Regions from separate parts of the Eubacterium ramulus genome, predicted to be linked through region 2. Evidence: a T-box and tRNA genes for the amino acid it is inferred to sense, from the RefSeq annotation. Region 2 holds a T-box; the other holds one or more tRNA genes.
The links. A T-box is a leader RNA that pairs with one kind of tRNA and senses whether it is charged. The one in region 2 lies ahead of tyrS (tyrosine--tRNA ligase), so its partner is inferred to be a tRNA-Tyr.
Positions count from the first base shown of each region.

Region 1: it encodes a tRNA-Tyr, which carries the amino acid that the T-box ahead of tyrS (tyrosine--tRNA ligase) is inferred to sense. The anticodon was not compared.

Region 1 covers NZ_CP173382.1:3,320,634-3,337,309, forward strand. The annotation lists gene ACIRUQ_RS15370 (S1C family serine protease) at 1-1,610, shown strand, start outside; gene arcC (carbamate kinase) at 1,786-2,718, shown strand; gene pyk (pyruvate kinase) at 2,790-4,541, shown strand; gene ACIRUQ_RS15385 (phosphotransferase enzyme family protein) at 4,667-5,785, opposite strand; gene ACIRUQ_RS15390 (sugar phosphate nucleotidyltransferase) at 5,814-6,734, opposite strand; gene nagA (N-acetylglucosamine-6-phosphate deacetylase) at 7,004-8,137, shown strand; gene nagB (glucosamine-6-phosphate deaminase) at 8,191-8,922, shown strand; tRNA gene ACIRUQ_RS15405 (tRNA-Tyr) at 8,985-9,066, shown strand; gene ACIRUQ_RS15410 (MOSC domain-containing protein) at 9,250-9,681, shown strand; gene ppk1 (polyphosphate kinase 1) at 9,834-12,176, shown strand; tRNA gene ACIRUQ_RS15420 (tRNA-Phe) at 12,626-12,698, shown strand; tRNA gene ACIRUQ_RS15425 (tRNA-Gly) at 12,786-12,856, shown strand; gene ACIRUQ_RS15430 (TetR/AcrR family transcriptional regulator C-terminal domain-containing protein) at 13,287-13,853, shown strand; gene ACIRUQ_RS15435 (RND family transporter) at 14,308-16,422, shown strand; gene ACIRUQ_RS15440 (hypothetical protein) at 16,391-16,676, shown strand, end outside.
Region 2 covers NZ_CP173382.1:2,765,009-2,781,684, forward strand. The annotation lists gene ACIRUQ_RS12910 (acyltransferase) at 339-1,427, shown strand; gene tyrS (tyrosine--tRNA ligase) at 1,505-2,728, opposite strand; T-box leader at 2,777-3,036, opposite strand; gene ACIRUQ_RS12920 (EamA family transporter) at 3,103-3,969, opposite strand; gene ACIRUQ_RS12925 (hypothetical protein) at 4,244-4,456, shown strand; gene ACIRUQ_RS12930 (GH39 family glycosyl hydrolase) at 4,487-6,922, opposite strand; gene ACIRUQ_RS12935 (sensor histidine kinase) at 7,294-9,156, shown strand; gene ACIRUQ_RS12940 (LytTR family DNA-binding domain-containing protein) at 9,266-10,162, shown strand; gene ACIRUQ_RS12945 (hypothetical protein) at 10,318-11,370, opposite strand; gene ACIRUQ_RS12950 (RNA polymerase sigma factor) at 11,367-11,885, opposite strand; gene ACIRUQ_RS12955 (AAA-like domain-containing protein) at 12,022-13,626, opposite strand; gene ACIRUQ_RS12960 (RNA-guided endonuclease TnpB family protein) at 13,981-15,102, opposite strand; gene ACIRUQ_RS12965 (hypothetical protein) at 15,558-16,676, opposite strand, start outside.

The DNA.
Region 1 (16,676 bases), 560 kb from region 2:
CTGCTACGAACAAAGCTACTGAGGAAATGTTTGAGGAATCCGATTTTGTGACACCGCCACAGGATGTGGAAGAAACAGTAGATGCTGCACAGGCAGATACCGTTCAGACTTCCGAGACAGATCAGACGCAGAATTGTGAAGCTCAGACTGATGAGGATCATATCAAAGGAACCGAGGGCGCTTCCCAGTACCGTTATTCCTATATCAAGAATCATCAGAAACAGGATCACGTTGGCGGTGACCGGAACAGCAATCATCAGGAGACACCACAGCAGAGAAGAAAACACAGACACAGCATGAATGTATATGCAAAAGTAGTGTGCTGTGCAATCTTATTTGGTGCAATTTCCGGTGGTATGATCCTTGGATCTTTCGCAATCGGAAAGAATTCAGCAAAATCAGTTGCAGCTGCAAATCTGGAGACTAATGCTGCAAAACTGAGCACAAACTCCGGCAACAAGAAAACCGATGCATCTGGTTCCACTGATGGAACCTATACCGTAGCAGAAATTGCATCGCAGTGTAAATCCTCGGTTGTAGCGATTACAAATCAGAGTGTGCAGGAAGTACAGACCATGTTCGGAACTATGCAGCAGCAGAGTACCGGCAGTGGTTCCGGTGTTATCATCGGAAAGAATGATACAGAGCTTCTGATTGCAACCAACAACCATGTAGTATCCGGTGCAGAATCCTTAACGGTATGCTTCAATGATAATAAAGACGCCGTTTTTGATGCAAAGATCAAAGGTACGGATCCCAATAACGATCTGGCTGTTATTGCCATCCAGCTTTCCGATATCAGCGAGGACGTGTTAAACAGTATCTCCATCGCAACTCTGGGCGATTCCACGCAGATGGAAGTCGGTGATCAGGTTGTTGCCATCGGAAATGCACTTGGTTTTGGCCAGTCTGTTACAACCGGTATCATCAGTGCAGTTGACCGTGAAGTTACTATCGATGATACAACAGCAACTCTGTTACAGACAGATGCAGCTATTAACCCTGGTAACAGCGGCGGTGCGCTGTTCAATATGAAAGGTGAAGTTATCGGCATCAACAGTGCAAAATATGCCAGCGATGAAGTGGAAGGTATGGGATTTGCAATCCCGATGTCCAAAGCACAGAGTATCATTGAAAATCTGATGAATCAGGAGACCAGAGACAAACTGACCAGTAATTATGGATTCCTAAATATTACAGGACAGGATGTTTCATCAGAAGAGGCAGAAAAATATAATGTTCCGGAAGGTGTTTATGTCAGCGGAACCACAGATGGCGGTGCAGCAGCAAATGCCGGTATCCAGAGAGGCGACATTATCACAAAGCTTGGTAATACAACCATTACCACGATTTCTCAGTTAAAAGAGGAACTTCAGTATTACAAAGCCGGTGAGACTGTAGAGGTTACAATCCAGAGAAGCAGTGACGGAAAAGGTTATCAGGAGCAGACATTAAAAGTTACACTGGATAATGCATCTCAGCAGCAGACTAATACAACAAATCAGAACAACGGTGGTCAGTCTGGTTCCAACGGACAGTATTCTATCCCAGGATATGGAAACAACGGAGGCAGCAATAGTCTGGAACAGTTTTTTGGCTATGGAAACTAAGGAAACACGCATGCCTGTCGTATATACGGTATCATCATAAATGAACAAACGGTACATCATGCAGAGTCATCAATTTGAATGGAATCTTTCTTCTGTATGAAAACTGCTTTACGCTGTCCCTATCTTGTGCTAAAATGTATGAAACAGACTTTTACGAGTATTGGAGGCAGTTGAGATGAAGAAGAAAAGAATTGCAATTGCACTTGGACATGACGCACTGGGAACAACGCTTCCGGAGCAGAAGGAAGCAACCTGCCGCGCAGCAAAAGCAATTGCTGATTTAATACAGGATGATTGTCAGGTGGTTATCACACACAGCAACGGACCGCAGATTGGAATGATCCACACAGCGATGTCTGAGTTTCACAGACTGTATACAGATTATACAGCGACACCAATGTCTGTATGTTCAGCAATGAGTCAGGGCTACATCGGATACGATCTGCAGAATGCGATTCGTACCGAATTGATGAACCGCGGTGTATACCGTACCGTATCCACACTTTTGACACAGGTTATCGTAGATCCTTATGACGAGGCTTTTTACAAACCGAGTAAGATTATTGGTCGTGTTATGACTGAGGAAGAAGCGGAAGAAGAAGAGAAAAAAGGAAACCATGTTGTTAGAACCGAGGAGGGCTATCGTCGAATCGTTGCGGCACCGATGCCACATCAGATTGTGGAACTGGATGCTGTAAATACACTGATGGATGCGGATCAGGTTGTCATTGCAGCCGGTGGCGGAGGAATTCCGGTACTGGAGCAGGGCACTGTTTTAAAAGGCGCAAGTGCAGTCATTGAGAAAGATCTCATTGCAGGATTGCTGGCAGACGGTGTAGAAGCGGATATGCTGATCATTCTGACCGGCGAGGAGAGCGTTTATAAGAATTACGGAACAGATAAACAGGAATCGATTCGTGAGATGACCTGTGCGGAAGCACGGAGATATATCGCTGAGGGAGAGTTTGGAGAGGGGACCATGCTTCCGAAGATTGAAACAGCCATTTCCTATATTGGTGATTATGCAACACGTAGTGTTCTGATCACAAAGCTTGGAAGTATTGAAGCAGCTATGGCCGGGCAGACAGGTACAATTATAAAGAAATAAAATAGAAAGGGGATAATGCAGATCGTGTATTATCCTCTTTGCACTTTTTCATAGGAAAGGAATATAGAAATATGAGAGAAATCAGAAAAACAAAAATTGTATGCACACTGGGACCCTCCACAGATAAAGGTGATGTACTCCGTCAGCTGATGCAGGAAGGAATGAATGTTGCGCGTTTTAATTTTTCACATGGCTCCCATGAAGAACAGAAAGCACGATTGGATAAACTGGTAGCATTGCGGGAGGAACTTGATCTTCCGGTAGCAGCACTGTTAGATACAAAAGGTCCGGAGATCCGTCTGAAAGAGTTGAAAGGCGGTAAGGCAGAACTGAAAGAAGGACAGTTATTTACACTGGCACTTGGTGATTTTGTCGGTGATGCCAGTCGTGTTGCCATCACATATGAGGATCTTCACAATGATGTCAAAGCTGGTGATCGTATTCTGATCGATGACGGTCTGATCGAAATGAAAGTTGTTCGCCTGGATGGAACAGATATTGTCTGTGAGGTAATCAACGGTGGTATGATCTCTAACAAAAAAGGGGTCAATGTGCCGAACGTGGAACTCTCTATGCCGTTTATCAGTGAGACAGATTACAGCGACATTGTGTTTGGTATCGAGAATGGATTTGATTTTATTGCAGCATCCTTCACCAGAACTGCCGATGACATTTTGCAGATCCGTAAGATTCTGGAAGAACATGACTGCAAGAGTGTCAATATTATTGCTAAAATTGAGAATAAACAGGGTGTGGATAACATCGATGATATTATCCGGGTATCTGATGGCATCATGGTAGCACGTGGTGACATGGGAGTTGAGATTCCGATGGAGGATGTACCGGTTATCCAGAAAATCTTGATCGAAAAAGTATACAAAGCAGGAAAACAGGTTATCACAGCGACACAGATGCTGGATTCCATGATGAAACACCCGCGTCCGACCCGTGCGGAGGCAACGGATGTAGCAAATGCTGTCTATGACGGAACCAGTGCCATCATGCTTTCCGGTGAAACTGCTGCCGGTGATTATCCGGTGGAAGCACTGCAGACTATGGTGAAGATTGCATCCCGTACCGAACAGGATATCAACTATATGTCTCGATTGAAGAAACGCAGCATTTTGACAAACCCGGATATTACCAATGCTATTGCACATGCAACCTGCACCACAGCCATGGATCTGAATGCATCTGCAATCATCACAGTATCAAATTCCGGTCGTACTGCACGTATGGTATCAAAATACCGTCCGGCCTGCCCGATCATCGGATGCTCTGTAAACAAAGACGTATGCAGAAAAATGAGTCTTTCCTGGGGCGTTACACCGCTGCTGGTAGAATTAAAACACAACTCTGACGAGTTATTTGATCATGCAGTTGATAAAGCAGAGGAGATGGGACTGATCAAACAGGGTGAGATCGTTGTTTTGACTGCCGGTGTACCACTGGGTATCTCCGGTACTACCAATATGATCAAAGTGCATGTGGCAGGACATATCCTGATGCAGGGAAAAGGTCTGAATGATAAAGTTGATTCCGGCAATATGTGTGTGGTAAACTCCGCAGAGGAACTGAAAGAGAAATTCAAGGTTGGAGATATTATCGTTGCAAAAGACACCTGTAATGAAATGATGGAGCAGATTCGTCTGTCCTCCGGATTGATCCTTGAGAAAAACAGTATAAATTGTCACGGTGCGATTGCAGGACTGAGCCTTGATATTCCGGTACTGATCGGGGCAGAAAATGCAACACAGATTCTGAAATCCGGTGCTTTTGTGACACTGGATGGCAAAAAAGGAATTGTGAGCTGCAATAATTAAAAGCTTCTTTATGTATAAATAAAGGAGATTGTGTCATTTTTCTCATAGAGCGATTATTAGCTCGTGAGATGAAATGACACAATCTCCTTTTTAAAATCTTAAATTTTTACCACATAAGAAAAAATCTATTTAGCTACAGCTGCATATTTGCGTACGATAGCATTCATCTCATCCCAATGTGCTTCCATGTCACGGACAAGCTTGAACTGTGTGCGGGTACGATCCAGGTTCTGTCCCGGACGATGTACAGCGAAGTAATGGTCACCTTCCAGATAATCGGTCAGGAAACGCATGCCGCATTCCAGTGTCATCAGTTTAGCTCCCCAAGGGAGAGTCTCAATCTCCAATGGTGTCAGGGCATCTCCTGCAATCTCAAGGAATCCTTTTGTGTAAGCCTCAAAAAGTTCCAGAGAGAAGTTTACTTTTGTCAGATCCGGTTCATCCTCGGCACTGTGATTTGCACCGAAACGGATAGAATCACCATAATCGTTGGCTGCCAGACCCGGCATGACGGTATCCAGATCAATGATGCAGAGTGCGTCGTTTGTTTTATCATCCAGAAGAATGTTGTTTAATTTTGTATCGTTGTGTGTAACACGGAGAGGCAGTTTTCCGGCTGCCAGCAGATCAGTCATGTGTGAACAGTCTGCCTCATGGTTCAGTACAAAATCAATCTCTTCTGGAATGTCAGCGGCACGGTGCATTGTGTCGGCTGCCAGGGCTTCTTTGAATTTGCACAGACGATCCGGGGTATTATGGAAATCCGGAATCGTTTCATGCAGTGTGGAAGCATCGTATCCGGAGAGGTTTTTCTGGAACTGTCCGAATGCTTTGGCGGAAGTGTAGAAATCCTCAGTATTTCTGCACTGCTGCAGACAGATGGTATGTTCTACGAACTTATAAATACGCCATGCACCCTGTGTGGAATCAGTATAGTATGGCTGACCGTCACGGGTGTATACAACTGTCATGGTTTCACGTTCTGTATCTCCACCGCGTTCTGCGATGATGTCTTTCAGGTAAGAAGTAACGCCGCAGATATTTTCCATCAGGGATTTCGGATTGGTAAAAATATCTGTATTAATGCGCTGCAGGATAAATCTGTGTGTCTCTTTGCCGGTAACGGTTACCAGGCTTGTATTGTTGATGTGACCTTCCCCATAGGCCTTGTAAGCTATAGTGCCTTCACCCAGGTCATAGGCAGAAAGAACTTCCTGAAAAATCTCAGGTTTAATCTGTATCATAATATCTTCTCCTTTATCTGTATAACGATTACTGCCACAATGGTGTCGGATATAATCCGTCGGCAGCTTTGTCTGCAAGTGCTTTTACGATTCCCGGTTTGTCTTCGCGGTAAGTAACGCCGTACCATTTGTCCGGACTCTGTAATACTTTTACAGATGCTTTGCCTTCATCCAGAAGCTGGCTGACAACGGATGGAAGGAAGTATTCCCCTTTCAGCGGATTATTCACCATTGCATCATCCAGGAATGCTGCGAAGCGGTCTTTTGCTTCTTTGATAAAGCTTTCACTGAATCCCCAGAGATTCATAGACACAATGGTATTTCCATCGATCTCATGCCAGGTTTCACCTTTATCTTCAGTAAAGCGGATGCCGCCTTCGTGCTGTTCAATCTGTGTATGCTCAACAACACTGATCAGATTGGAATCAGCGTCTGTCGTGCACACGCCGCGGGCAACAGAACCATTTTCTGTAACAGTGTTTTTTAACTGATAGCCAACCATGCAGTAACGATATTTGTCATCATCACTGTGTGTGGACAGGTAATCATAAATGATCTTAAAGCAGGTAGTTCCATAATAATCATCTGCGTTGATCACAGCAAATGGTGCATCAATGAGATCTCTTGCTGCAAGAATTGCATGGCAGGTTCCCCATGGTTTCTCACGGCCTTCCGGTACGGAATAGCCTTCCGGCAGATCATCCAGGTCCTGATATGCATAAGCAACTTCCATATATTTGGAAACGTGATCACCGATGGCTTCTTTAAATGCATCTTCAATGGAATGTTTGATGATGAAAATAACTTTTTCAAATCCGGCACGGCGGGCATCATACAGGGAATAATCCATAATTACTTCTCCATGACTGCCAACCGGATCCATCTGTTTTAATCCTCCGTAACGACTGCCCATTCCAGCTGCCATAACGACTAATATTGGTTTTTTCATTTTCATATCCTCCTGTGTTTGTGAAATATATTCCTTGGAAGACGGACATATGCTATGGAATAAAGAATAGCAGAAATGTCAGACTTCTTTTGCGTGTTCTCTGTTAACCTTATTTATTATACGTTTATTTTTTGAGGAGTGCAACCGATAAAACGGAAGAAAACAGGGGGGAAACAGGGTCAAAACAGAAGCGTAAAAAATGCAGAAAAAAAGGCTTGCAATTCTTTGAAAAAAGATGCAAGATATGCGTAGCGAAGGAGATGGAAGAGATGTATATAACAAACGGACAGGTCTTTCTGCCTGAAGGAAGATTTGAAAAATCAGATATTTTATGTGGGGATCGGATTACTGCCATAACCGGTGGTGATACCCATATGACAGTACAGGAGTTGCCAGATGGAGAAATGATAGATGCGACCGGAAAATATATCATTCCGGGACTTGTGGATATTCATACACATGGAGCGGTAAATGCAGATGCCAGTGATGGAGATGCAGATGGTCTGCGCCGGATGTCACGATATTATGCACAGAGAGGTGTAACATCCTGGTGTCCGACTACTATGACGCTGTCGGAGAAATCACTGCTGCATGCAATGCATGCCATCCGTGATTTTGAAAGTGATGGGGCACATTGTGTGGGAGTTCATCTGGAGGGACCGTTTTTAAGTTATGAAAAACGCGGGGCACAGAATGCACAGTATTTGCAGAAACCGAATATGGAAGAACTGGAAAAATTAAACGCAGCCTGCGATGGACAGGTACGCATGATCACAGTGGCTCCGGAAGAAGATCGGGATCTGGCATTTATCCGACAGGCCAGCAGGCTTTGTACGGTTTCCCTGGGGCACTCTGTGGCAGACTACGATATGGCACAGGCGGCTTTCGAGGCAGGTGCTACCCATGTTACGCATATGTTTAACGGCATGAATGGAATTCATCACCGGAAGCCGGGGATCATTGGTGCTGCATTTGATGCAGGTGCTACCGTCGAACTGATCTGTGATGGTTTTCATATCCATCCGTCAGTTGTTCGGATGACAGCTGCCTTGTTTGGCGACAGATTGAATTTGATTTCGGATTCCATGCGTTGTGCGGGAATGCCTGAGGGAGAATATGAGCTTGGCGGTCAGCCGGTATGGATGAAAGAGGGCAAAGCAACACTGGCAGACGGAACGCTTGCGGGTTCTTCCATTCATCTGATGGATGGGCTTCGAAATGCGGTATCTTTTGGTGTGCCATTGGAACAGGCTGTAATGGCAGCTACCTCTACTCCGGCAAAGGCCATTGGAATGGAGCGGGAGATTGGATGTATCCGGACAGGTGCACGGGCAGATCTACTGATTCTGGATGAACACCTGGAACTGGAAAAAGTTATTATCGGTGGACAGATCTGGCAGTAGCATAAAGAAATGGATTTTCTATGAATAATGCATAAAATGAGGAGGTTTTTACAATGAAAATTATTAAAGCAAAAGATTATGATCAGATGAGCAGAAAAGCGGCAAATATTATTTCCGCGCAGGTAATCATGAAACCGGACTGTGTACTTGGTCTGGCAACTGGAAGCAGCCCGATTGGCACTTACCGTCAGCTGATTGACTGGTATAACAAAGGGGATGTTGATTTCTCAGAATGCTATTCCGTGAACCTGGATGAGTATGTAGGACTGGATATTACAAGTGATCAGAGTTATGTATATTTCATGCGTCATAACTTTTTTGATGCAATCAATATCCGTGAGGATCATACGTTTATCCCGAATGGAAAAAATACAGATGTGGCTGCTGAGTGTGAGCGTTATGATAACCAGATTGCATCTCTGGGCGGCATTGATCTGCAGCTTCTCGGACTCGGCCGTAATGGACATATTGGTTTCAATGAACCGGATCAGGTGTTTACAAAAGGCACACATTGCGTAGATCTGGCAGAATCTACCATTGAAGCAAACAAACGGTTCTTTGCCAGTGCAGATGATGTACCGCGTCAGGCATTTACGATGGGAATCTGTGATATCATTCAGGCAAAGAAAGTGGTAATGGTTGTATCCGGCGAAGATAAAGCCGATGCGGTACAGAAAGCATTTTTCGGTCCTGTGACACCGGAAGTACCAGCATCCATTCTTCAGTTGCATCCGGATTTTACGCTGGTTGCAGATGAAGCCGCACTGAAAAAAGTGCTTGCATGAAAATCAAGAACGTGATATAGTAAATGACGAAATGAGCGCAGAAATGTCTCATTTCGTTAAATGGGTGGATTCCCGAGTGGCCAAAGGGGACAGACTGTAAATCTGCTGGCGATGCCTTCGAAGGTTCGAATCCTTCTCCGCCCATTATTAAAAAGGACTTCTTCGGAAGTCCTTTTTCGTATACAGAGAAAGAAATCAGAGGAAAGAAACCAAAACGGTTCGAATCCTTCTCCGCCCATTATTTAAGAGGACTTCTTCGGAAGTCCTTTTTTTTTGCCTCCAAAGATGGTAGAATAAAGATATTACAGGGATAGGAGAGTATGGAATATGGGAATTGTAAGAGGAATCTGTATCAGTGAAAAGAGAGGGACACAGAAGCATGAAGTTTCAGAGGCGAAATTTGTTTCAGACTGGGGCATCGAAAATGACGCGCATGCCGGACACTGGCATCGTCAGGTAAGTCTGCTTTCACTGCAGAAGATTGAGGAGTTTCGTGCCAGAGGTGTGGCTGTGGAGTTTGGTGCATTTGGAGAAAATCTGATTGTAGATGGATATGATTTTCGAAATCTTCCGGTGGGTACAAAATTTCGTTGCAATGATGTGTTGCTGGAAATGACACAGATTGGTAAAGAATGTCACAGCCATTGTGAGATTTATAAAGTAGTAGGAGACTGCATCATGCCGCGGGAAGGGGTGTTTGCTAAAGTATTAGAAGGCGGAACCATCAAGGTAGGCGACGAATTGGTTATCGTAGAGTAAGAAAAAAGAACTGTTTTAGGCATTGTGTTTTACATTGATTTTACAAGATTTTTATAAAATGCTGATAGCGGCAAAATTTCAAAAGAAATATTATTAGTAATACGCAGGGATTTTGCAAAGCATAAGAGAAAGCATAAGAGGATAAAATAAATATGAGCAGAATTGCAAATATAATACGGGGATTATTTGGCAGAAAACCCGTGCATCAGCAAAAAGACAGTATGGCACCCCGGGGTGACGGTGAAAAAAGTGTACAGCCAATGCATGAAAATGTGATTCAGAAGATACCTGTGGAAGCAAAAATGATGAAAGAGGTATCAGATATGGAATTACAGACGGTAAATGCAACAACCGTACAGGCACAGTGTGCAGATGGAAATATGGTGGAAGCAAATGTATCGGAAAGAGATGGACATGGGACAGAAGTACAGGTAACAACAGAACAGATAATGAGGAGTGGGGGAACAATGGTTCATTCATGTTATGACAACAGAGAATTATCATGGTTAAAGTTCAATACAAGAGTTTTAGAGGAAGCTGAGGATACATCGAATCCATTTTGTGAGCGTTTATCTTTTGCATCTATTTTTCAGAGTAATCTGGATGAATTTTTTATGGTACGTGTCGGTTCTTTGTATGATCAGATGCTGGTATCCAAAGATATCCGTGATAATAAGACAAATATGACCTGTCAGGAACAGCTGTTTGCAATCTTTGAGCAGGTGAAACTACTGACACAGCGTAAAGATGCTGCTTATGCAGAACTGAAACGTGGACTGGAGACGCAGGGAGTGGAAATCTGCAGTTATTCCGAACTGGAAAAACGGGATGTGGAATTTCTGGATTCCTATTTTGAACATGAAGTACGCCCGTTATTGTCACCGCAGATCATTGGTAAAAAACAGCCATTTCCGTTTTTAAAAAGTAAAGATATTTATGCAGTGGTTGTGCTGGAAAAGAAAAACCGGGACAAACTGGGGATCGTGCCATGTAATCTGGATGTGATTCCGCGTCTGGTGCGGATCCCGGGACATGAGAATCGTTTCATGCTCCGTGAGGAACTGATTCTGCATTATATTCCGCTGATTTTTGACCGGTATAAGATTAAGAGTAAATCACTGATCCGTATCATCCGAAATGCTGATATTGATCCGGATGAGGAAATGTATGATGATGATACAGACTTCCGTCAGGTAATGGAACAGCTGGTAAGCCGCAGACGAAAATTATGTCCGATCAAACTGGAGTATACACGATTGATGGATGAGTCTGTTCTGGATACGTTGTGTGGCTATCTGGATCTGAAGAAAAAGCATATCTTTCATTCGGAAGCACCGCTGGATCTGTCCTTTTTCTCAAGAATCCGTGATTTGCTGAGAAGTAAAAAGGAATTGTTTTATGACAAGTATACACCGCAGATCCCGGCAGATATCGATATGTCAGAAAGCATCATGAAACAGGTGGAGCAGAAAGACCGCTTCCTGTTCTTCCCATATGACAGCATGCAGCCATTCCTCCATATGCTGAATGAAGCGGCAGAAGATCCAAATGTCGTATCTATTAAAATGACACTGTACCGTGTGGCAAATGACAGTAAAGTCGTTGAGGCGCTGATCAATGCTGCAGAAAACGGCAAGGAAGTTGTGGCACTGGTGGAACTTCGTGCCCGCTTTGATGAGGAAAATAATATTGAGTGGTCCAGACGGCTCGAGGACGCAGGTTGCCGGATCCTGTATGGTCTGGATAAACTGAAAGTTCATTCCAAACTCTGCCTGATCACAAAGAAACAGGAAGGTCATATTTCTTATATCACACAGATCGGAACCGGAAATTATAATGAGAAAACAGCAAAACTATATACAGATTTCTCACTGCTGACAGCGCATCAGGGGATTGGCGCAGAAGCAAATGAAGTATTCCACAAACTTTGTCTCGGTCAGGTGATGCAGGAGACCAAATATCTGATGGTTGCACCGAAATGTCTGCGTAACAAGATTCTTTCTAAAATGGATGAACAGATTGCACTGGCAAAACGCGGAGAACCCGGATATATTGGTGCAAAGATGAACTCCCTGACAGATAAACGGATTATTGAGAAACTGATGGAAGCGTCTCAGGCTGGTGTGGATATTGAGCTGATCGTGCGCGGAAGCTGCTGTCTGATCGCAGGAGTTCCGGGAGCGACAGATCATATTACTGTACGCAGCATTGTGGGACGTTACCTGGAACATTCCAGAATCTATATTTTCGGAAATGATGAGGTATATATTGCCTCTGCAGACTTTATGACCAGAAATACCACACGGCGTGTGGAAGTGGCAACACCGATTTATGATAAAGATATCAAAAAACGTGTGCTTCATATCTTCGATGTGATCATGTCCGATAATGTGAAGGCGAGAATACAGATGGCAGATGGCCAGTATGTACATGCCGTGCAGGATGGGGAACTGATCAATGCACAGAAGTATTTCGAGACAATGGAAAATCGCTAAATAATTTGGAAGTGATGAACGCAAAATTTACGATATAAATGGATTCCTGCAACACATGTGCAATGACACGAACAATTTTCTGTTTGTGCTGCGCCGCTTATCTCCGCCTCCTCCCGCGAACTCGCCCACAGCAGAAACAGCTGTTGGCTCAGACACACTCACGGAGGCGGGCTATGCTCGCTCCAACGACGAAAATTGATCTACCGTCATTCGCACATGTGTTGCAGGAATCATATTAATAAGCGGTAGATTTTGCGAATATACGTTATCAGATGATGCAACGTATATTGCTATGTTGCCAGTACAAGTTCTGCTGATCGTAAGCCCAGTATGGGTATTTTGTGCGAATGACGCTGTGAATTGTAACAGAATGAGTGAATGGCGCACGATTTGACTTGAACAATGTCTTGACAGGAGTAGAAAAATAAGATAGAATAAACAAATCAATTGCCCAGTTAGCTCAGTTGGTAGAGCAGAGGACTGAAAATCCTCGTGTCTCTGGTTCGATTCCGGAACTGGGCATTTATTATAAAAAAAGTGTTGACATCAAAGTATAAATGTGATAGTATATCACCTGTCGATGAGTTGACACAACAAAATATTGTACATGCGGGTGTAGTTCAATGGTAGAACACCAGCCTTCCAAGCTGGATACGTGGGTTCGATTCCCATCACCCGCTTTTTTTTATTTTACAGTTCACTCATCATATGTATTCATGTAATGATTATGCTTGCATGAGGAATTACCTGAGTACATAATGATGAAGGGGCGCCTTTTTATGAGCAAAGATAGTAGCGCAGCTACGGGGAAACCCGAATGGGCGCTTTGCGAATGGCGCGGGTGAACTGTATTTTTTATCTCAGTCTGAGTTGAGACTCCCACTTCTGCAAGTGGTGAGTAATAACAAATCTTTCTCAGTGGGAGTTCAATCTCCGACTGAGATAAACGCTCCGCGAGGGCGCACATTGTCTGGGAGACAATGGTTTTGCGCCGACCGAAGCGAAGTGTAGATGTGCAGTGATTCTGAGAAGAATATGTCAGCTTTCGCTGACCAGAATCACGCACCAAGTCTCACGTGCGTTCGACTTGAATGTATGGGGGAATTTAACATGAATGACGGACAGAAACTACCGGTGAATGTATCTTTGGCACAGAGTTTTAAGAAGCTGGCATGTGAACAGCCGGTGGAAAAGATTACAATCAAACAGATTACGGATGGGGCAGGAGTGATCCGGCCGACGTTTTATCACCATTTCAGTGACAAATACGGTTTGCTGGAGTGGATTCTGGTGCAGGATATCCTTCTTCCGATTCAGCCGTTGGTGGAAAATGGTATGATCAATGAGGCGATGCAGATTATTTTCTCCAAGATGCAGAAAGAAAAAAATTTTTACATGTGTGTCGGAAGGATGGAAGGTCAGAATTCCTTCCGGGAGATGGTGGAGATCGGCATCCGTTCTCTTCTTACCGGCATGATTGAGGAGAAGATGAAAGGAAAAGTTCCGAAAAACCAGTGGCTTAACCCGGAGCGGATTGCGGCTTATTATTCCCAGACGATGACGTATATCATGATGACTTGGATTGAGAGCGGTATGGAGATTTCACCGGAAGAGCTGGTGGAGGTATATGGTTTTATGATTACACGTTCTCTGGCAGATGTGCTGGCAGATATTTAAAGGTGGGAGGTATGTGAACGCAGAATAAGCATTCCCCCGCTTCAAGTGCGTAGAGCACTAAGCGGTGGGTAAGGGGGATGCTTATGTCAGTGGGAGTTAAAAGCTCCCACTGACAGGTCGCAAAGCGACTGCGTTCATGAGCAAATAGCGAAAGCGGATTGCGAATGTCCGCTTTACACTCCTTTTGGTAAGTTGTACAGTTTGCTGATAAGCAGGTAATGTAAGTAGTATAAATACAAACAACACATATGCGTATTTTTTCCATATACAAAACAACACATATGTATATAGAACGTATGCATATACAAGAGAATGAGTATAAAAATGATACACTCAAAAAAGATTGGATATTCTATTATCCAATCTTTTTTTCTATTCTATTACAACGAACAGGCACCTGCCTATGAGGTGCTGATACAGTTATAAAATATAGAATAGAAAGAGATGAGAAAAGATGCTGAAATTTGGAAAAGGTGTAGTCAAGTCGCGGATCATCATATTTATTGCAGCAATCCTGCTGTTGATCCCTTCCGTGCTTGGCTATCTGCACACAAGAGTGAATTATGATATTCTTTCCTATCTGCCGGAGAATATCGAGACGATGAAAGGCCAGGATATCCTGGTAGATGAATTTGGAACAGGAGCGTTTTCTACCTTTGTGGTTGACGGCATGTCGAATAAAGAGATCAGTGCCCTGAAGGCAAAAATCGAAGATGTGGATCATGTCAAGACAGTGCTCTGGTATGACAGCGTAGCAGATATCAGTATTCCGACAGATATGCTGCCGGAAAAGATGCAGAAAGTATTTCTCAGCGACGAAGGTACACTGATGTTTATCATGTATGATACGACAATGTCGGCGGATGAGACAATGGAAGCGGTGGAGCAGATTCGTGCCATTTCCAATGAACAGTGTTTCCTGAGTGGTATGTCAGCGGTTGTTACGGATATTCGGGATCTGTCTGACAAGGAAGTTCCGGTGTATGTACTGCTGGCGGTGATCCTGTCGCTGGTGGTATTGTCATTGACCATGGATTCGTTCCTGATTCCGATCTTTTTCCTGCTGAGTATCGGTATGGCAATCATATATAACCTGGGAACAAATGTGTTTATGGGAGAGATATCCTATGTGACCAAGGCGTTGAGTGCGGTGCTGCAGCTCGGTGTGACCATGGATTATTCGATTTTTCTGTGGCACAGTTATGAGAATCAGAAGAAAATATTTGCGGAGGATCATAAAAATGCCATGGCACATGCCATTGCCCAGACCGTTACCTCTGTTGTGGGAAGTTCTGTTACGACGGTGGCCGGATTTATTGCTCTGTGTTTCATGAGTTTCACACTGGGTATGGATCTGGGAATCGTTATGGCAAAAGGTGTTGTATTCGGTGTGATCGGATGTGTTACAATCCTGCCGTCCATGATTCTGATTTTTGATAAACCGCTGGAAAAAACGAGACACAAAGCAATTCTTCCGGATATTGGAAAATTGTCCGGTTTTGTGACAAAACGTTTCCCTGTTTTTCTGCTGATCTTTGCAGTGCTTCTGCTTCCGGCTGTTTACGGACAGAAAAATGCGGAAGTTTATTATGATCTGGCCGGTACACTGCCGGAGGATCTGCAAAGCTTCATGGCAAACCAGAAACTGGATGAAGAATTTGATATGAATTCCACTCACATTTTGCTGGCAGACAGTCATATGAAAGCAAAAGATGCGCAGGCAATGCTGGATCGTATTGATAAGGTAGATGGTGTCAAAACGGCTATCGGTATTGACAGCATCGTAGGCCCTTCGGTACCGAAAGATATGATTCCACAGTCCGTCCGGGAAATCATCGAGGATGATAAATATCAGATGATTCTGATCAGCTCAGAGTATAAGACCGCTTCGGATGAAGTAAATACTCAGATTGATGAGATCAATAAAATTGTGGCAGATTATGATGAAAACGGTATGCTGATTGGTGAAGCGCCGTGTACGAAGGATCTGATTACTATTACAGATACAGACTTTAAAGTAGTCAGTGCGATTTCAATCGTGGCTATTTTTGTGATCATTGCAATGGTGTTTCGTTCGCTGGTGCTGCCAATCATTCTGGTGGCAGTTATCGAGTTTGCAATTTTTGTAAATATGTCAATTCCATTTTACACGCACACATCAATTCCGTTTATTGCATCCATTGTAATCGGAACCATTCAGCTGGGTGCGACTGTTGATTATGCAATCCTGATGACAAACAATTACAAGAGTGCACGGGCAGCTGGGATGGAGAAAAAGGATGCGGTGCAGCATGCAGTGGCATCTTCCGCCCAGTCTATTGTAGTCAGTGCGTTGAGCTTTTTCGCATCTACATTTGGTGTTGGTATGTATTCCAACATCGACATGATCAGTTCGCTGTGTATTCTGATGGCTCGGGGAGCCCTGATCAGTATGGTAGTCGTTATTTTTGTACTGCCGGCGATGTATATGGTATTTGACAAGGTAATATGTGCAACAAGCGCAGGTTTTGGAGTAAAGAAAAAGGAGAAAAAAGCAAATGAAATTTTCAAGAGTAAAACAGTTTCTTAAATCAAAAAAAGTAATTCGTACCGGTGCCTGTGTACTGGCAGCAGTGATCGTGACCGGTGGTGTGGGTGCGTATCATGTCTATGGACAAAAAGCAAAAACGGCTCAGGAAACCACACAGGAGCGTGGTGCTGACACAGAAGACCGTTTTGCAGATGCGGAGGATGTTCTGACCCAGGTGCTCAAAACTCAGACAAAAACAGATAATGACGCGGCAGCAGAAAAGGAAGAAACCGTTTATGTGGTGGCTGATCCGG
Region 2 (16,676 bases):
CTCATTAACTGACGACATTATAGCACTGCACTTTTTTAATTGCAATATATCTTTCCGAATTTTTCGCATTGTGTTAGAATGGTGTTACAGTTCACTCATCATATGTATTCAAATATTGATCATGCTTGCATGAGGAAATATTTGGATACATAATGATGAAGGGAGCGCCTTTTTATGAGCAAAAGTAGTAGCGTAGCTACGGAGAAGTCCTGAAAGGACGTTTTGCGAATGGCGCGTGTGAACAGTAACAGAATGGTTACATTACTGTTCACCACTTGCAAAATGGGGAGTCTCAACTCAGACTGAGATAAAATCTATTATTTGGGAGAAATCACATTATGACAAACACGGCAAAAACGCCGCATCCGGTCACCGCCGGACATTCGGAACGCAACATCAGCTTCGATCTGATTCGTATTCTGGCAATTTTTCTTGTCATGTACAATCACCGCGAAACTTATATCTTTTATCATCATGTGCCACACATGGGACTGCGCTACATTCTTTCCATGTGCGGAGCAGCTTTCTGCAAATGCGGACCACCGCTTTTCTTTATGGTATCCGGTGCCCTGATCCTTCACAAAAAAGAATCTTTCCGACGGATTTTTCAGCACCGTATTTTACGGATTTTAATCGTAATGGTGATCCTAAGCATCCTGATCGTGACACTGATCCCGGATTCGGATTCCTTTCTCAAAACATTTTTTTCCGGACTGAACTGGTATCTGTATGCCTATATAGGTTACCTGTTGATGCTCCCGTTTCTGCGAATTCTGGTAAACCATATGACAAGAAAAGATATGCGGCTGTTTTTTATTCTGACAGCCATCGCATACTCCGTCAGCGGCATCCTGATTCCTTTTCGAGGTGTGGAAGAAGCATTTACCGGATTCCTTCCCATTTTCAGTTCACCCTTCGGAAGCAGCTGCTGGAACCTGGCATTTCCGGTACTTGCCTACTGTCTGGTCAGTTTTTCCAAACACGAAGAAAACCCGGCCCGAAAAAAGCGGATGCTTCTGATACTTCTGATCGGTACCATCGCCAGCCTGGTCATCGCCATGCTTCTGATGAATTATGATCTGACCGCAAAGCACGGTAAACATATGGAACTGATCGCACAGCATGCTGTTTTGTTTCCCTGCTGCTTTATTTTTTATGGTTTATACGAAGGTTTTTCCGGAAAATCCATCCGGCTGCCTTTCTCAGGAAAAGTGCTGGCAGAATTCTCAGCAGCTACGTTCGGCATGTTCCTGATTGAGACACACACCGGATTTTCAGAACAGATTTTTGACTTTGTAGCATCCTGGTTTCCGCATTCCGCAGGTCCCTACCTGTGCAGTCTGTTATCCATTGTACTGCAGTTACTGCTGTACTTTCTGGCGATTTTCGCACTGCGAAAAATCCCACCAATCCGAAAGATATTGTAATAACGTAAGTTGTGAAGCAGAAAAAGAGGCCGCCGCTTTTCGATAAATCATCGGAAAGTAGCGACCTCTCTTAAATTTTACTCAAAAATAATTTTACGATAGTTCTTTTTACCACGGCGTAATACAAAGTCCTCTTTATTGATGTCTTCCGGTTTGTAAGAAGCTTCAATTGATCCTACTTTTTCACCGTTTACAGCAACTCCGCCCTGCTGTACCGCACGACGTGCCTCAGAACGGGATGCACATAATCCGGAAGCAACCAGCAGACCCATGATGTCGATCTCACCGTCACGCAGATTTTCTTCTGTAATAACTGCAGTCGGCATATTTGCTGCATTTCCGCCGGAGAACAGTGCACGTGCACTCTCCTGTGCTTTTGCAGCTTCTTCCTCTCCGTGAACCAGTTTGGTCAGCTCAAATGCAAGGATTTCTTTTGCCGTATTTAACTGACTTCCTTCCCATTTATCCATCTCGTCGATCTGCTCTAACGGAAGGAAAGTCAGCATACGCAGGCATTTTAATACATCGGCATCGCCAACGTTTCTCCAGTACTGGTAGAACTCAAAAGGAGAGGTCTTCTCCGGGTCAAGCCATACAGCGCCGGACTGGGTTTTACCCATTTTTTTACCTTCAGAATTCAGAAGCAGTGTGATCGTCATCGCGCATGCATTTTTACCAAGTTTACGACGGATCAGCTCTGTACCGCCAAGCATATTGGACCACTGATCATCACCACCGAACTGCATGTTACAGCCGTATCTCTGGAATAACTCATAGAAATCATAACTCTGCATGATCATGTAGTTAAACTCCAGGAAGCTTAATCCACGCTCCATACGCTGTTTGTAGCACTCAGCAGAAAGCATACGGTTTACAGAAAAATGCGGTCCGATATCACGCAGTACTTCTACATAATTTAAGTCAAGCAGCCAGTCTGCATTGTTTACCATTAATGCTTTTCCTTCGGAAAAATCGATAAAACGGGACATCTGTTTTTTGAAGCATTCGCAGTTGTGGTTGATTGTTTCCTTTGTCATCATCTGACGCATGTCAGTACGTCCGGATGGGTCACCGATCATAGCTGTACCGCCACCGATCAGTGCGATCGGTTTGTTTCCTGCCATCTGCAGTCTCTTCATCAGACACAGTGCCATGAAATGTCCTACATGAAGACTGTCTGCGGTCGGATCAAATCCGATGTAAAATGTTGCTTTTCCGTTATTGATTAATTCTTTGATTTCTTCTTCGTCTGTAACCTGGGCAATCAGACCACGGGCTACGAGTTCGTCATAAACTGTCATAATGTACTCTCCTTCTTCATAATAAAAAAACCCATCCTAATGCGCATGCATAAGGACGGGATAAAATCTCGTGTTACCACCTTAATTCACAGACCGCTCACACGATCCGCCTCACCAAGTATCTGACAATACTTCTGCAATATAACGGTTGCTCCCGGCGCAGCCTACTGATCATCAAAATCATTTCTGATAACGTTCAATGCGCAGCTTGTGAATGTATTCGGTATCAGTTTTCCATGCGCCTCTCACCACCCGGCAGCTCTCTGTATGTTCCGCTCATACTTACTTCTTTCAGTCATTGCTGTTGCTGTTTGCAATTGTCTTCACATGTCCATTATTATAAAAGTTGTATTTGGAAATGTCAATGTAAAGTTTTACAATAACATGATCAGCGTTCCCGCCACGTTCAGACATAAGCCAACCACTGCTTTCTTCGTCAGACGCTCCCTGAACACGATATAGGAAAATGCGATTGATACCAAAATGCTCAGCTTATCGATTGGAACAACTACGCTCGCCATTCCGTCATGCAGTGCCCTGTAATAACACAGCCAGGATCCGCCGGTTGCCAGGCCTGATAAGCAGATAAAGCCAAGCTCGTTTTTCGGAATTTCCCGGATTGTATGCTGTTTGCCTTTGACAAATACAACCACCCATGCCATCACCAGGACAACGCAGGTTCTGATGGCAGTTCCAAGGTTTGACTCCACACCTTCGATGCCGACTTTTCCAAGGATAGCGGTCAGGCTGGCAAACACTGTAGAAAGCAATGCATAGATCAACCAGGAACCTCCCTTGGGCTTCTTAGGCTCATCCACCGTCTCTTTTTTCTGAATCATCATAAACGTACCGATACCGATTAGAACCACTGCGATACCTTTCACCAGTGTGATCGGCTCTCCAAGGAAAATAAAAGCAAGTATGATCGTCAGAATCGTACTTGATTTGTCGATCGGCACAACTTTATTGACATCTCCCAGCTGTAATGCTTTGAAATAGCACAGCCAGGATACTCCGGTCGCGATTCCGGATAAAATTAAAAACATCCATGTCTTGCTGCTTAATGAACTGATTGTTCCGATGGATCCTGTGATCAGCATCATGATCCAGGAAAAAATCAATACAACGATTGTTCGAATGGCAGTCGCCGCATCCGAATCCGTCTTTCGAATTCCGCATTTTGCAAGAATCGATGTCAATCCTGCAAAAACGGCAGAGCCAAATGCAAATAAAATCCACATAACTTCATCCCCGCTTTCTGCAGCTGTCGTATACAGTTGCCTGTTTATTATACACCTGAATGAGTTATGTGGATTATAAAAGTGTAGATGTTATCTGATTCCTATCTATTTCGAAAATTCCGGTAATTTACTGTCCCAAATATTTTTCCAATGTTTTCCGTACTGCATGAGGACCCGTCAGCATTTCTTTCAAAAATCCGATCACCGGCTCTGCCAACTCCGTCTTTGAAAGATCCTGCCCAAATACAATAGAAGTGAATATAGCAAGTCTTGTATGAAACGGATTCAGACATGTGCAAACATTCATCTGTTTGACGCATTCTACGATCCGGCAATCTGCAAACAGAATACCCGCACGCTCCAGCTTCGGTCTTCCATTTGGAAAATTATCTTCAATGACCAGGTAAATCGTGTCGGTGGCGGATATGTCTTTACTGCGGTAGCCTTAATTATTTTCTTTGATTATACATCAGAATCAATCATGTGAATTGTAACGTTTAGTTTGCATTCAATACTGTTATCTGGAAAAATCTACCATTCCGTTTACGATATGCCACAGGCCGTATTCGTTCTGAGCCATTCCAGTATAATTGAAATCTACGGCTCCACCAGTAATCTTCCACCAGCCATATGTGTTTGCGGCAAGTCCGTTGTAGTTAAAGTCTACTTTTCCTCCGCGCAGATAGAACCAGCCGTACTCGTTTGCTTCTACGCTGTTGCAGTTGAAGTCTACGGCTCCGTTTACGATTCTCCACCAGCCATATGCATTCTGTGCAATTCCGGTATAGTCAAAATCCACTTTTCCTCCGCGGATGCAGAACCAACCATACTCATTTGCCTCCACGCTGTTACAGTTGAAGTCTACGGCTCCGTTTACGACTCTCCACCAGCCATATGCATTTGGTGCAATTCCGGTGTAGGAAGTGTCTATAACACCGTTTTTATAGTAGTACCAGTTTCCGTTTTCATCCTGTGCCAGACCGTTTTTGGATGTGTCTACGGTCACTTTTGCGTCACCCGGTTTGATGGAAAGCAGATCTACACTGTATGTATTTAACGCATTGGATAATACTACACTTCCGTCTTCACTGACCGGTACTTTTACAGTATTAATCAGATCCAGGTTGTTGTCATTATCGATACGATACTGCTCTACTACAACATTTGCTGTGTCATATGGAACATCTGTAACAGTCAGATTGTAACCTGCATTGTTTTCATAAGTAAGTACACGTGCAATCGGAAGTGACCAGTTTGCAACACCCGGGATGCAGAGTTTGTTATCTTTGATCATCGGGTTATGGGATTCGGAGTTTGCCAGCATCTGGGAAGTCGGAATCTCATAGTTACTGATCAGGACATTGATCTGATCCTCTGTATCGTTGATACCAGCCATAACAGCCATACCATTTTTATCGCCGCCTGTTACAGCCAGACGGTTTTCTGTCTGGTTCATCTGACCCATTGCTTTGTAGCCATAACCGGTCTTTGTAATCGTTGCACTTCCGTCCTCATTTGTCTGGATCAGACGATTGTAGATATTGGCTTTCTCTACCGGTGTATCCTGCAGATACATCATCAAAGAGGCCAGATAGGATGCCTCTGCACTGTCAGCCATGCTGAACGCATTCGGGTTGAATAATACAGTACCATACTCGGAAAGCATCATCGGTACATCACCGTATCCGTAATCTTCCAGAATGCTGTGGAGATGATATGCCCAGCGGGAATAATCATACGGATCACAGTTATTGGACGGATAGAAATGATATGCGTAGAAATCCAACGGACAGTCATTTTCTTTTACATATTTGATAAAGCTCTCTTCGATTCCGTCATCATCATTTAAAGTTGTCAGTGTCGGACCACCGATTGGAAGGGTTGGATCCAGTTTTTCTACTGCTTTGGATACACTGTTGTACATCTCATAATACTGATTTGCTGTATTTGGCCAGAAATCCTGTAAATCCGGCTCGTTCCAGATTTCAAAATAATCCAGTGTATTGTAATATCCGTCGTCCCAGCCGAAATCGTAATGCATTACGATATGCTCTGCCATAGTAGTCAGATCCTGTAAGAACTGTGTCCACTCCTCGGTTCCTTCCTCCGGGAACTTATTGTCATCATTCTGGCTGGCACCAAAACGGAAATATACCTCTGAACCAGTTGCAAGAATATTGTCGATGACTTTATCCAGTTCTTCAAAATCATAGCTGGACGGATCATTCAGATCCACTTCGTCATCTGTATCAAAATATTTCGGTACCAGATTGTAAATGATTCCGCGGCCATCGCCCTGTGTGCCGTCGATATCATGTGTACGCACCATATCTACACCCAGTTCGATATAAGCTTTGGATGTTGCACTTCCGGCTTCGCCCGGATCATAATGTGCGCCCTGGAAAGATTTAATCGTTCCGGTCTGATCACCCGCATTAACCGTGATATTTCTGTAATGCTCTGTATTTTCTGTATAACCGGCCTGTGTGGAATAGATATTCATAATATTTTTGTCGCTGTCATATTTTGTATAACCAAGTCCACCCAGATCTTCTGCCTTGATGCAGAGTTTGTTGTCAATGGTATACAGGGTAACTGCCTGATCTGCCACCTTGCCTTTGATGGTACTTGTCTTTACGCTGCCGGTACCCATGGTACTGCTTTCTGTATTAGGACTAAATGACTCATCAAAGTAATAACCATTTGTTCCACTTGTGATCGTAACAGATTTTTTGCTTTTCTGAACGTTAAATCCATATGCGGACAAATCATCTACTACCACATAGATCGTATCCTCCACATCATACGCACGCACTTCATCACCATTGATATAACAGCGATTCTGCTGTACATCTTCAGCTGTCTGTGCAAATGCAGTAACCGGTGCTGCTGCACCCAGACCAGTCAGCATCGCTGCGGTCAGTACCCATGCTGTAATCTTTTTTCGCAACATTTCATTCTCCTCCATTTCTTCAGTTTACCTAAACTCTTTACCATTTTTACCAACATAATTTTGTCTGAAAATATGTTTCGCAAACTGTATCCTCATTATACAAAACAGACCGTCACAGAACCGTCACTTTTCTTGACACAGTTTTACTAATTTTCTACAATAGACTTGGATTTTTGTATCTGCAAAAATGCAGGTTCCATACATTGATCTCTAAATGACAGCCACCTGTATAAAAATATTTTTTTATACTGATAAAAACACTGAGGTAATTTATGAAACGAAAGCTTACTTTTCTGATATCTGCTATTTGTTGTATCCTATTACTTAGCACCTTATCAATTTACTTTTTCCTGAACTGCAGACAAAATGCAATGGGGCAGACATCAGACGGCGTTTTTTCTTTTGAACGCTCTGATAATCCTTTTTATGCCGATTACGAACTGGCTGGGGAATGGGAATTTTATCCGGACAAGTTGATTTTTTCGGCGAATTCTGATGGAAATGTTCCGGGAAATATAGAATCCGCCAATCCCCTGACAATATTTACTGACTGGTATCACAACCGCCTTTCTGTTGCTCCGTCAGAAGAATATGCCAAAACACTTACCTCTACTCTGCCAAACTCTGATGCAGATAAAATATTTATTCCTTCGTCCTACGCGCAGCCCTGGAAACGCCAGCGCATGATAGGAACCTGTGCTTCCTACCGCACCATTATACAGGTAGACCGCTATATTAACATTGATGAAGATAAAATGGCTATCAGTCTGCCAGGTCTTCCCTCCGGCAACTACCGTGTCTACATCAACGGAAAACCAGGAAAAGCCTTTATGGTATCACCATGGTCTTATCCTCTGTACCGCATCGATAACAGTTCGGTAATTGAAGTCGTCATTGAAGTGTCCAACACTTCTGAAATTCTGAATATCTGTCCACGACTGACCAGCCTCGGCCTTACGATGACTTATTTTGATACATACAAAAACAGTTTTATCATCCTGTCATCCATTTTGTTCGCCACCTTTGCGATTTTGCTGTTTTCCATTTTCAGCATTGACCCCAGACGGTTCCGGGGATATTTTCTGACCGGTCTGCTCTTTACTGCTTACTTTTTCATCAACAACTGCTGGATTATCGGCTATATGGAACGCATCACCAATGTGATCCCAATGTTTTTGCTGACCTATATTTCACGGCTTCTGGTACTGGCCTGCTGGGGACTCGCCATCCTGATCTCCCACCATACCGGTCCCCAAAGGTTTTCCCGAAAAATCTACCGCATGTTTACCGGGCTGCTCCTTGGCGCTGCCCTCTGTTTTACGCTGGCACTGTTCCTCCCGGTTTCCGGTGTTTTCGTCGTAACCGGACAGATCCTTCTGCGGTTCCTCGGGATCAGCTGGCTGATCAAAACCTGGCAGGGACTTGATGCGCTCTCTATTGACGGATTTTTATTCCATCTGGGCTACCTGTACCTGCTAACTGGAATGTTTGCAAATTATATTTACAACTCTTTTGGTCTGCCCGGAAAAACATTGTTTCTGCTTCCGGTGTGCATCATCACTTTCGGCTTTCTGATCTTTACGGCAAGCAAACTCTATCAGAAACAGCTGCTGACGCATACCCAGAACCTGCTGACCCTGGAAAAAGAAGCTTCCCGCATCCAGACCGCCATGCTTTCGAGCCAGATCCAGCCGCATTTTCTGTACAACACACTGACGACAATTCAAGAAATGTGCTATACGGATCCGGAGCAGGCCGCAGATCTTATCGTTCATTTTTCGAGATATCTGCGCACCAATATTGATTTTATGGATTACACGGACCTGATTCCTTTTGAAAAAGAACTGGAACATATCGAAAATTATCTTTATATACAGAATACCCGGTTTGGCAATGCACTGGTATTTGAAAAAGATATCACCGTGACAGAGTTTCAGATTCCACCACTCTCCGTCCAGCCGTTGATTGAAAATGCCATAAAATACGGCATCCGCAAAAATGGCAATCACGGCACAATCCGGCTGGAGACGAAACAAACTGCTGAAGGCATCTGTATTCTGGTAAAAAACAGCGGTCCCGGTTTTGACGAACAGAAGATCAATCCCCATCACAGTATCCAGAACATCCGCTCCCGCATGGATTATCTGCTACATGGAACACTGATTATTCACTCGCAGGAGGGAGTAGAGGGAACTGTCATGGAACTGTTGCTTCCCTATCAGAATCAAACATAAGATACCCGGTATTTTCCCGAAATCTTGTAAAGCGGACATTCGCAATCCGCTTTCGCTACTTGCTCATGAACGCAGTCGCTTTGCGACCTGTATGTTGGAGGCTTTTCATATGAATTATGTACTTGTAGACGATGAAGAAAGAGCATTAAATCTGCTAAGGATCATGCTCACCCGCTTTGATGGATTTTCAAAAGAAAATGACCATATTTATACCTTTACCCAGCCTGTCGAGGCACTGGATTTTATCCGCAGGACACTTGTGGACGTTGTATTTCTCGACATCGAAATGCCGATGTTAAACGGCATCACTCTTGGAAAACAGATCAGTGAGGAACTGCCTGCGCCACCGGAAATCATTTATGTAACGGCATTTCCGGAATATTCGCTGGATGCCTGGGATATCGGTGCCTTTGGCTACATCCTGAAACCATATGACCCGAAGCAGATCAGTGCGGTATTAAACAGAGTCCTCAAATACCATGCCGCCGCGGCTGAATCTATTGAGGGAAAAACCGGTTTTGACACAGAAAATCATGGCCATACCCCTCCAGATGCAACAGCTGAAAAGAGGAATACACAAATGCACTCCAACAGTCTCCCGCATATCCGCTGCTTCCCGGATTTTGAACTGTTTATAAATAAAACCCCAGTCTCCTTCAAGAGCAGGAAAGCAAAAGAACTTCTTGCACTTCTCGTTCATTATGAAGGAAACTGGGTTCCGATTGATAAAATCACATTCTGTCTGCTGGAAAACTGCGAGGAACATTCCTCCAAAAATTACAGCCGCACGATCCTCTATCGGCTGAAACAGGCGCTTGCACCTTATCATCTGGAACAGATTGTGGAGTCTGCCTACGGTAAAATGCGTGTACATACTGAACAGTTCACCTGTGATTATTATGATTATCTCCAGGGACAGACGGAACTGTTTCAGGGCGATTATATGGGGGAATACCCCTGGGCAGAGACGACCCGTGCCGCCATGTGGACGAAGATGGTTAAATGAAATAACTGTTTTACAAGAAAGTGTGCTCTCGCACACTTACGCGCTTACTATTACGAATAACAGATCTTTCTTGACCGCGCCGAGCACGATTGCGAAGCAACAATTTCTTTTCGTGCGAGTGCGCATCGTTTGCACGAAGTGCTTTTGCTGTCATATCAATCAGCCACAGTAAACAACATATCATTAATCGTCACAGATTCTACCTGTTCCAGATCCAGAATATGGTCAAATCCGATCCATAGATCATTATTTTTTCCATATTCGCCGTAAAATTCATTTTTCACCCGCTGCGACTTACTCTCTATCACATAAGTGCTTCCATCTTTCATCTGTACGGAAATCTCATCATATTCCGGTTCCACATCGGATGCACCCTGATTTGTGATCAACATATCATAGCTGGTCAACGCAAGCTGCTGTTCGCTATTTTCATTCTTCCATGTCAAAGAAGGAATGCTCTCACTTTCTGGTACTGTGATATTTACCAGCTCAGTTTTGCTATCCTTAGTTCCATCCAATTCTTTAAAAATCAGACTTAATGACGCATCTTCCTGTTCAGCTCCTATTACGTTAAATACCATGTAAAACACCTGTGTCTCATCATCACTCGCATCCTTTTCTAAATAAATGCGCCAGTCAGGTGCTTCCTGTCCGGAACTTTCCAGTCCCACCGTCAACCATATATCTGTGTCGGTCGGATTTATTTCCTGTAAGTTTCTGGTTTCCATCGTCCAGTAGTCATATTCCGGTAAAACATCTCCGGTCAGTATATACCATGGTTCTCCTTTTCCGGATACACGATTCACTGTAAACTGCATAATTCCGGAATGCGTTGCCGCACTTCGAACCACCTTGTCAATCTGCACTTCATACTCGGCTCCCTGATAATGGTAGGATGCCTTTGTATTCTCATTTGCACCTGTATCGTTTACATAAGATTCCACCGGTCCCATATTCGTTTCACCAAACAGATTTCCAAATAAATTTGTTTTTTCTGCTGCAAATACCGCACTTCCGGAAATACTCAATGCAATCACTAATGCTGCCACTGCCTTTGTTGGTCTATATGTTCTTTTTTTCATTGTTTTGGCTCCCCTCTCCTGCCGATCTGCCCGTTTCAGAATATTCTGATTCAGCCAGAAATCCGGTCCTTCTTCCGATTCAGCCGGAGTAAGGGATTTTTTTAATACATCATCCAGATTTTTCATAAAACAGAATCCTCCAATTCTTTTCTGAGATATTTCCGTGCACGCATCAGTTTACTTTTTATACTGCTGACCGATTCGTGCATCTGCTCCGCAATCTCTGCTACTTTCAGATTTTCCATGTAGTACAAAAGCACCACTATCCGCAGTTTTTCCGGCAAACGGTTTACGGCATCCTGCACCAGCACTTTCTCCTGATTGGAGATCACCGTATCCTCCACACTGTCTGCTGCCGAAAAATTTTCAATCTGACTTTCTTCCGAAACCGGTACAATGTCTGCAATCTGTTTTCGCCACATTTGCTTGCGGCACTGATTTTTCCACAAATTCACAGCAATACCAAGCAGATAGCTTTTGGGATTCTCCGTATCGTTAACGTTATCCAATTCCCACAATTTTAAAAATGTCTCCTGATACAGATCATCTGCCGTATTTTTATTTTGCGTCAGCCGTTTGCAAAACAGGTAGATATCTCTGCCATATTCGTTGATATATTTTTCCAGCTGTTGTTTCTCCATTTTTAATTAAAACTCCCATTTCTGACGTCTTCCCTGGGTAATCTTAATTACCCTTACACCTTTATATTGTCATAACTTACCGGTTGGTTGCAAAAAAATATCGCAAAACCTGAACAAATTGGTTTTGCGATATTTTTTATACCACTGCTTCAATAATTTTTTTATCATCAATCAGAATCTCATGTACTCCGATTTCTGTTTTCTGATTGAAATTGAAACTGATCATATATCCCTGGTTCACATGATAGGCATCCAGATATTCTGCCAGCTGTTTCTCCCCTCTGGTATTATATTCCTGACCATGCCATATCTTCATTTCAATGATATACTGTTCTCCACGATAATCCACAATCACATCCGTCCGTTTCTGTTCGCGGGTTTCCGCTTCAATGTAATAATTTCCAGTGCCATTGATAATTGGACGTAAATACAGCAAGAAATATTTTCTACCTTCCTGTTCGATAAACGTCTCATCACTATCTCCGTATAAGTCATTAAAATGTATTACAAAACGTTCCAGAATCTGACGCATATTCAAATGTCCATTTACAATAAACTGATTTTTATCTAACAAAGCATCCGAATAAATCTGTTGCTTTTGCATTTCTGAAGTTGACAGATATAAATTATATAACCATGTCTCAAAAATACGATTTGCAATCGCCAGCACGCCATGATTATTTTTCACAAATCCAAACATAGTTGCCACACTGATCGCCGGTTCATAATAATTGTAAGCAATTGCTTTTCCGGTAAATAATAATGACTGTAACATATCATTTAATTCCGGGTAACGATTCAGCTTCTCACTCAATGATTCGAACAATGTATTCTTCTCTGCCAGCAGCATACGAACTGCCGTAAAAAATCCCTGTCTGGTCCACACACTTTTCAATCCGTTTTCGTCATAATTTATAGCAATATCTTCATCCATAATCTGACATAATCGCGAAACAAGAAACGGATATCCTGATGTATGCTGATACAGCAGAATTGCTATTTCATCAACATTCATTCCAGTATGATGATCTTTTTCATATTCCTGAAGCATACCAGCAATCTCTGTTTTCGAAAAGCTCATATCGATTTTAAAATCTGCCGCAATATTCCATGGGCTGTTATATTTATGCTCTTCATCCGGTCTGATCTTGTGTCGGAGATTTTTCACATCATACACTCCGGCTAAAATAACCGATTTGAATGCCGGCTGTTGAAAACGATTGATATACTGGGCACGAAGCTGTCCTAAAAAATCCAAAAAAACCTGATTATTCGATGCACTGTCTACCTCATCGATCATCAAAACAATCGGCTTATCAGAAAATTGACAGATATCTCCAAGCCCCTCAAACAATGGTTTTAATGTAAAATAATCATATCTGTTGTCTACATGATTTTTCAAATCATTCAACGTTTCTTTTAAATCGTCATTTAATGTCGGTTTGCATTTTTTGAACAGCCGTAAAAATGAATGACAGAAAGAAAGTGCAAAAACATTTTCGTTTGCAAAATCAGCACTGCCGAATGTCTGAAAATCCATCAATACAACATAATATTCTGCTTCCAGCAATCGCTTTAACTCGATCAATGTCGTAGTCTTTCCATACTGACGCGCTTTATTGATTGTAAAGTATTTTCCATCATCTACAAGTGCTTTTATCTCCTGCAAACGCTGCACAATGTCTACCATATAATGTTCTTCCGGTATACATACAGCAGTTGTATTGAATACTTTTGACATGATTTCCTCCTGTCTGAATTGTTCTATCATCTACACTGCAAATCGTATTATTACTAACAGTTTATCCCTTTCACTAAACACCGTTTCTTAAAAAATGAAATACCATAACAGAATACTTCGTCGTAATCATCCTCAAATTCTTTCGCATACATCCGATCATCAATCTGAGCAAGTGCTGATTCACAATCTGATAGTGACATGCTCCCACCACTTAAATCACAGATTTTGAAGTGGGGGCTTCTTGCTCAATGGCTCTACTGAGCCAAGTATCTACAAGCTATCCTCGCGTGCCCCGCGATTCATTTTTACCCAATTATGGGATATTTTTATTGTCTGGATACAGACACTTCCCATCTATCCTGCTAACAACATACGACGTGCTTCTTCACGTATATTGATTGCCGCATTCAGATCCCGGTCTATCCGATTTCCACATGTACAAAGATACACTCTGTCCGAAAGTTTCAGTTCTTTCTTTATATTGCCACATTTACAGCATTTTTTACTGGAAGGAAAAAAACGGTCTACACGTACCAATTTCTTTCCTCTCCATGTCAGCTTATATTCCAGCAATTCCCGAAACTTTCCGTAACCGTTATCCATGACACTTTTTCCAAAATGCATACACTGGCTCATTGCTTTCATGTCAATATCTTCTACTGCAACAACATCATATGCCTCTGCTATTTCATGACTCAGTTTATGCAGAAAATCTTTCCTCTGGTTTCGGATTTTTTCATGACATAATGCAACACGTTTTTTCTGTCGGTAATAATTATTACTTCCTTTCACGCAATGGGATAACTTTCTCTGTTCTCTTGCCAGCCGCTCCTCACTTTTTCTGAAATATCCTTCATTTTCCTTCTGTATATCTTCAGAAAACACAGCCATTCCATGCATTGCATAATCAATTCCAAGTATCTTTGCGTCTTCATAATCAAATTCTTCTGCTTGGTTTTCACAGTCAGATTTTTCATATAAAAGGCTTGCATAATACTTTCCGGACGGTTCCATACTTATTGTTACGGATTTCAGGCAATATTCTACCGGAATGTCCCGATGTTTTTTCATACGGATCCATTTCAATTTCGGAAGTTTTATCCGATGATCTTCTACCTGAATATTTCCATTGACTACATTTGTCGTATAGCTCTTTCTGCTTTTGTGCTTTGATTTGAATTTTGGAAAGCCAATCTTCGGATCCCTGAAAAAATTCTTATATGCCTTTTCCAGATGCAGCTGCACATTTGCAAGTGCCAGAGAATCCACTTCTTTCAAAAATGGATATGCTTTTTTATACATCGCCGGTGTATTTCGCAGCATTTTTTTCGATACTTCATATTCCCGTATCTTGTCATTCAACATCTGATTATATAAAAAACGACAGCAGCCAAATGTTTTTGCGAGCAGAACTTCCTGTTCTCGGTTTGGATATATACGAAAACGGTAAGCTATATTATGAGTTATTTTTTCCATATGATCAGCCTCGCTTTCCATCGTTTCGACTGATTATATTATACTATATCCCTTTAAACAGAACAAGCGTTCTGCCTGTATTTGCTGTATTTATTTTGCAATTCATCTCCCACCTGTAGAGGAAGGAGAATTCTTGCTAGCTCTTGTTAAAATCAGAAATTCCAACCGGAATATTTATTTCCTTCATCGCAACAGCCCCCTATTTCACAATGTGTAATAATCTATAAGTTCTATCTCTTACTCAATATGATTATCATACCATGAAGCAGTCATTCAGGCAATTTGCAATTCGTGAAATGACCCGAAAAGAAAGCGGATGTACCGTTTCCGTACATCCGTTTTCTTTTCCCTGCTTTTCTGTTTTCTAAAATTTTCTTTATTATTGTTTTCTGTCATCACATGTAAAGCGGACATTCGCAATCCGCTTTCGCTACTTGCTCACATCTCTGCCTGTTTCAGTCAAAATAATCGCCCCATCCTTCATCGTCATAGGCATAATCATCATTGTAGTCGTAATAATCCCAGTCATCATCGTTGTAATCGTCATAATAGTCACCCGGATCTGACCATGGATCATAGTCATCATAATAGCCGTCATCGTAATAATCATAGAAACCATCATCATCGATATAACCGGAATCTCCGTATCCGATAAAATGATTCTCATATCCGTCCCAGTACCAAACATCACCGTCGCTGTCATACCAGTAATATGAGACTCCGTCATCACTGGCGCTGTCAGATTTCTTTGCATCCTGCGGCGGTGCCTGCGGTACTTCCTTCGGTGCGGTACTCCATCCTGCAGTATAGGCACAGGTAGTCAGCATATTGTTTGCAATATCCACATAGTTCTGAAGGCGGCTTTCCGGTGCGATTACCATGATCACCATGACATATCCTGTCGGACCATAGTAACGGACTTCCATATTTGCCCGCAGCGGAACAGATGATCCATCCCCGAAAATACCACTGCTCATCCACATGGAACCAACAATACTGTAATGATCACCACCGTCGATACAGTTGGCGCCAATGAACTGTGTCATATTTGCACCATACATATTCTGAAGTAACGTCTGCATCATATTTTCCAGATATGGCTGTGCGGATGCCAGTCCTTTGGTCATGTTGTCGTCATAGCCTGCGATCGGCTGAAAACCAATCATAATATTCGTATAGTAATCGTCCGTTCCATTTTTCACCAGTGCATCAAATCCCAGAGAGTCTGTATAAGACACATATGGATAGGCATTCATCTGCGCCGGATAATTGATGGTCACATTTCCAAAATTTCCCGGAAATGCAATGGTCTGATTCAGGGCATCTGCTGCCGTCGGCAAAAATACCAACCCTTCGCTGGGCACCAGCGTATTCCCTCCTCCATCCACCAGTCCGGTATCTGTCACTGCCAGTGTAGATACAAAGGATCCGTCTGCCCGGCTCAGGTTCAGACCGTTCTCGTCCGTGGTGATCACACCGCTATCCAGCTGATTGCCGTAAAAATCTGTGGTCGCCCACTGGTACTGGTCATTGATGGTCACATATGTCGGTGTGCCTTCATAGCGCCAGAATCC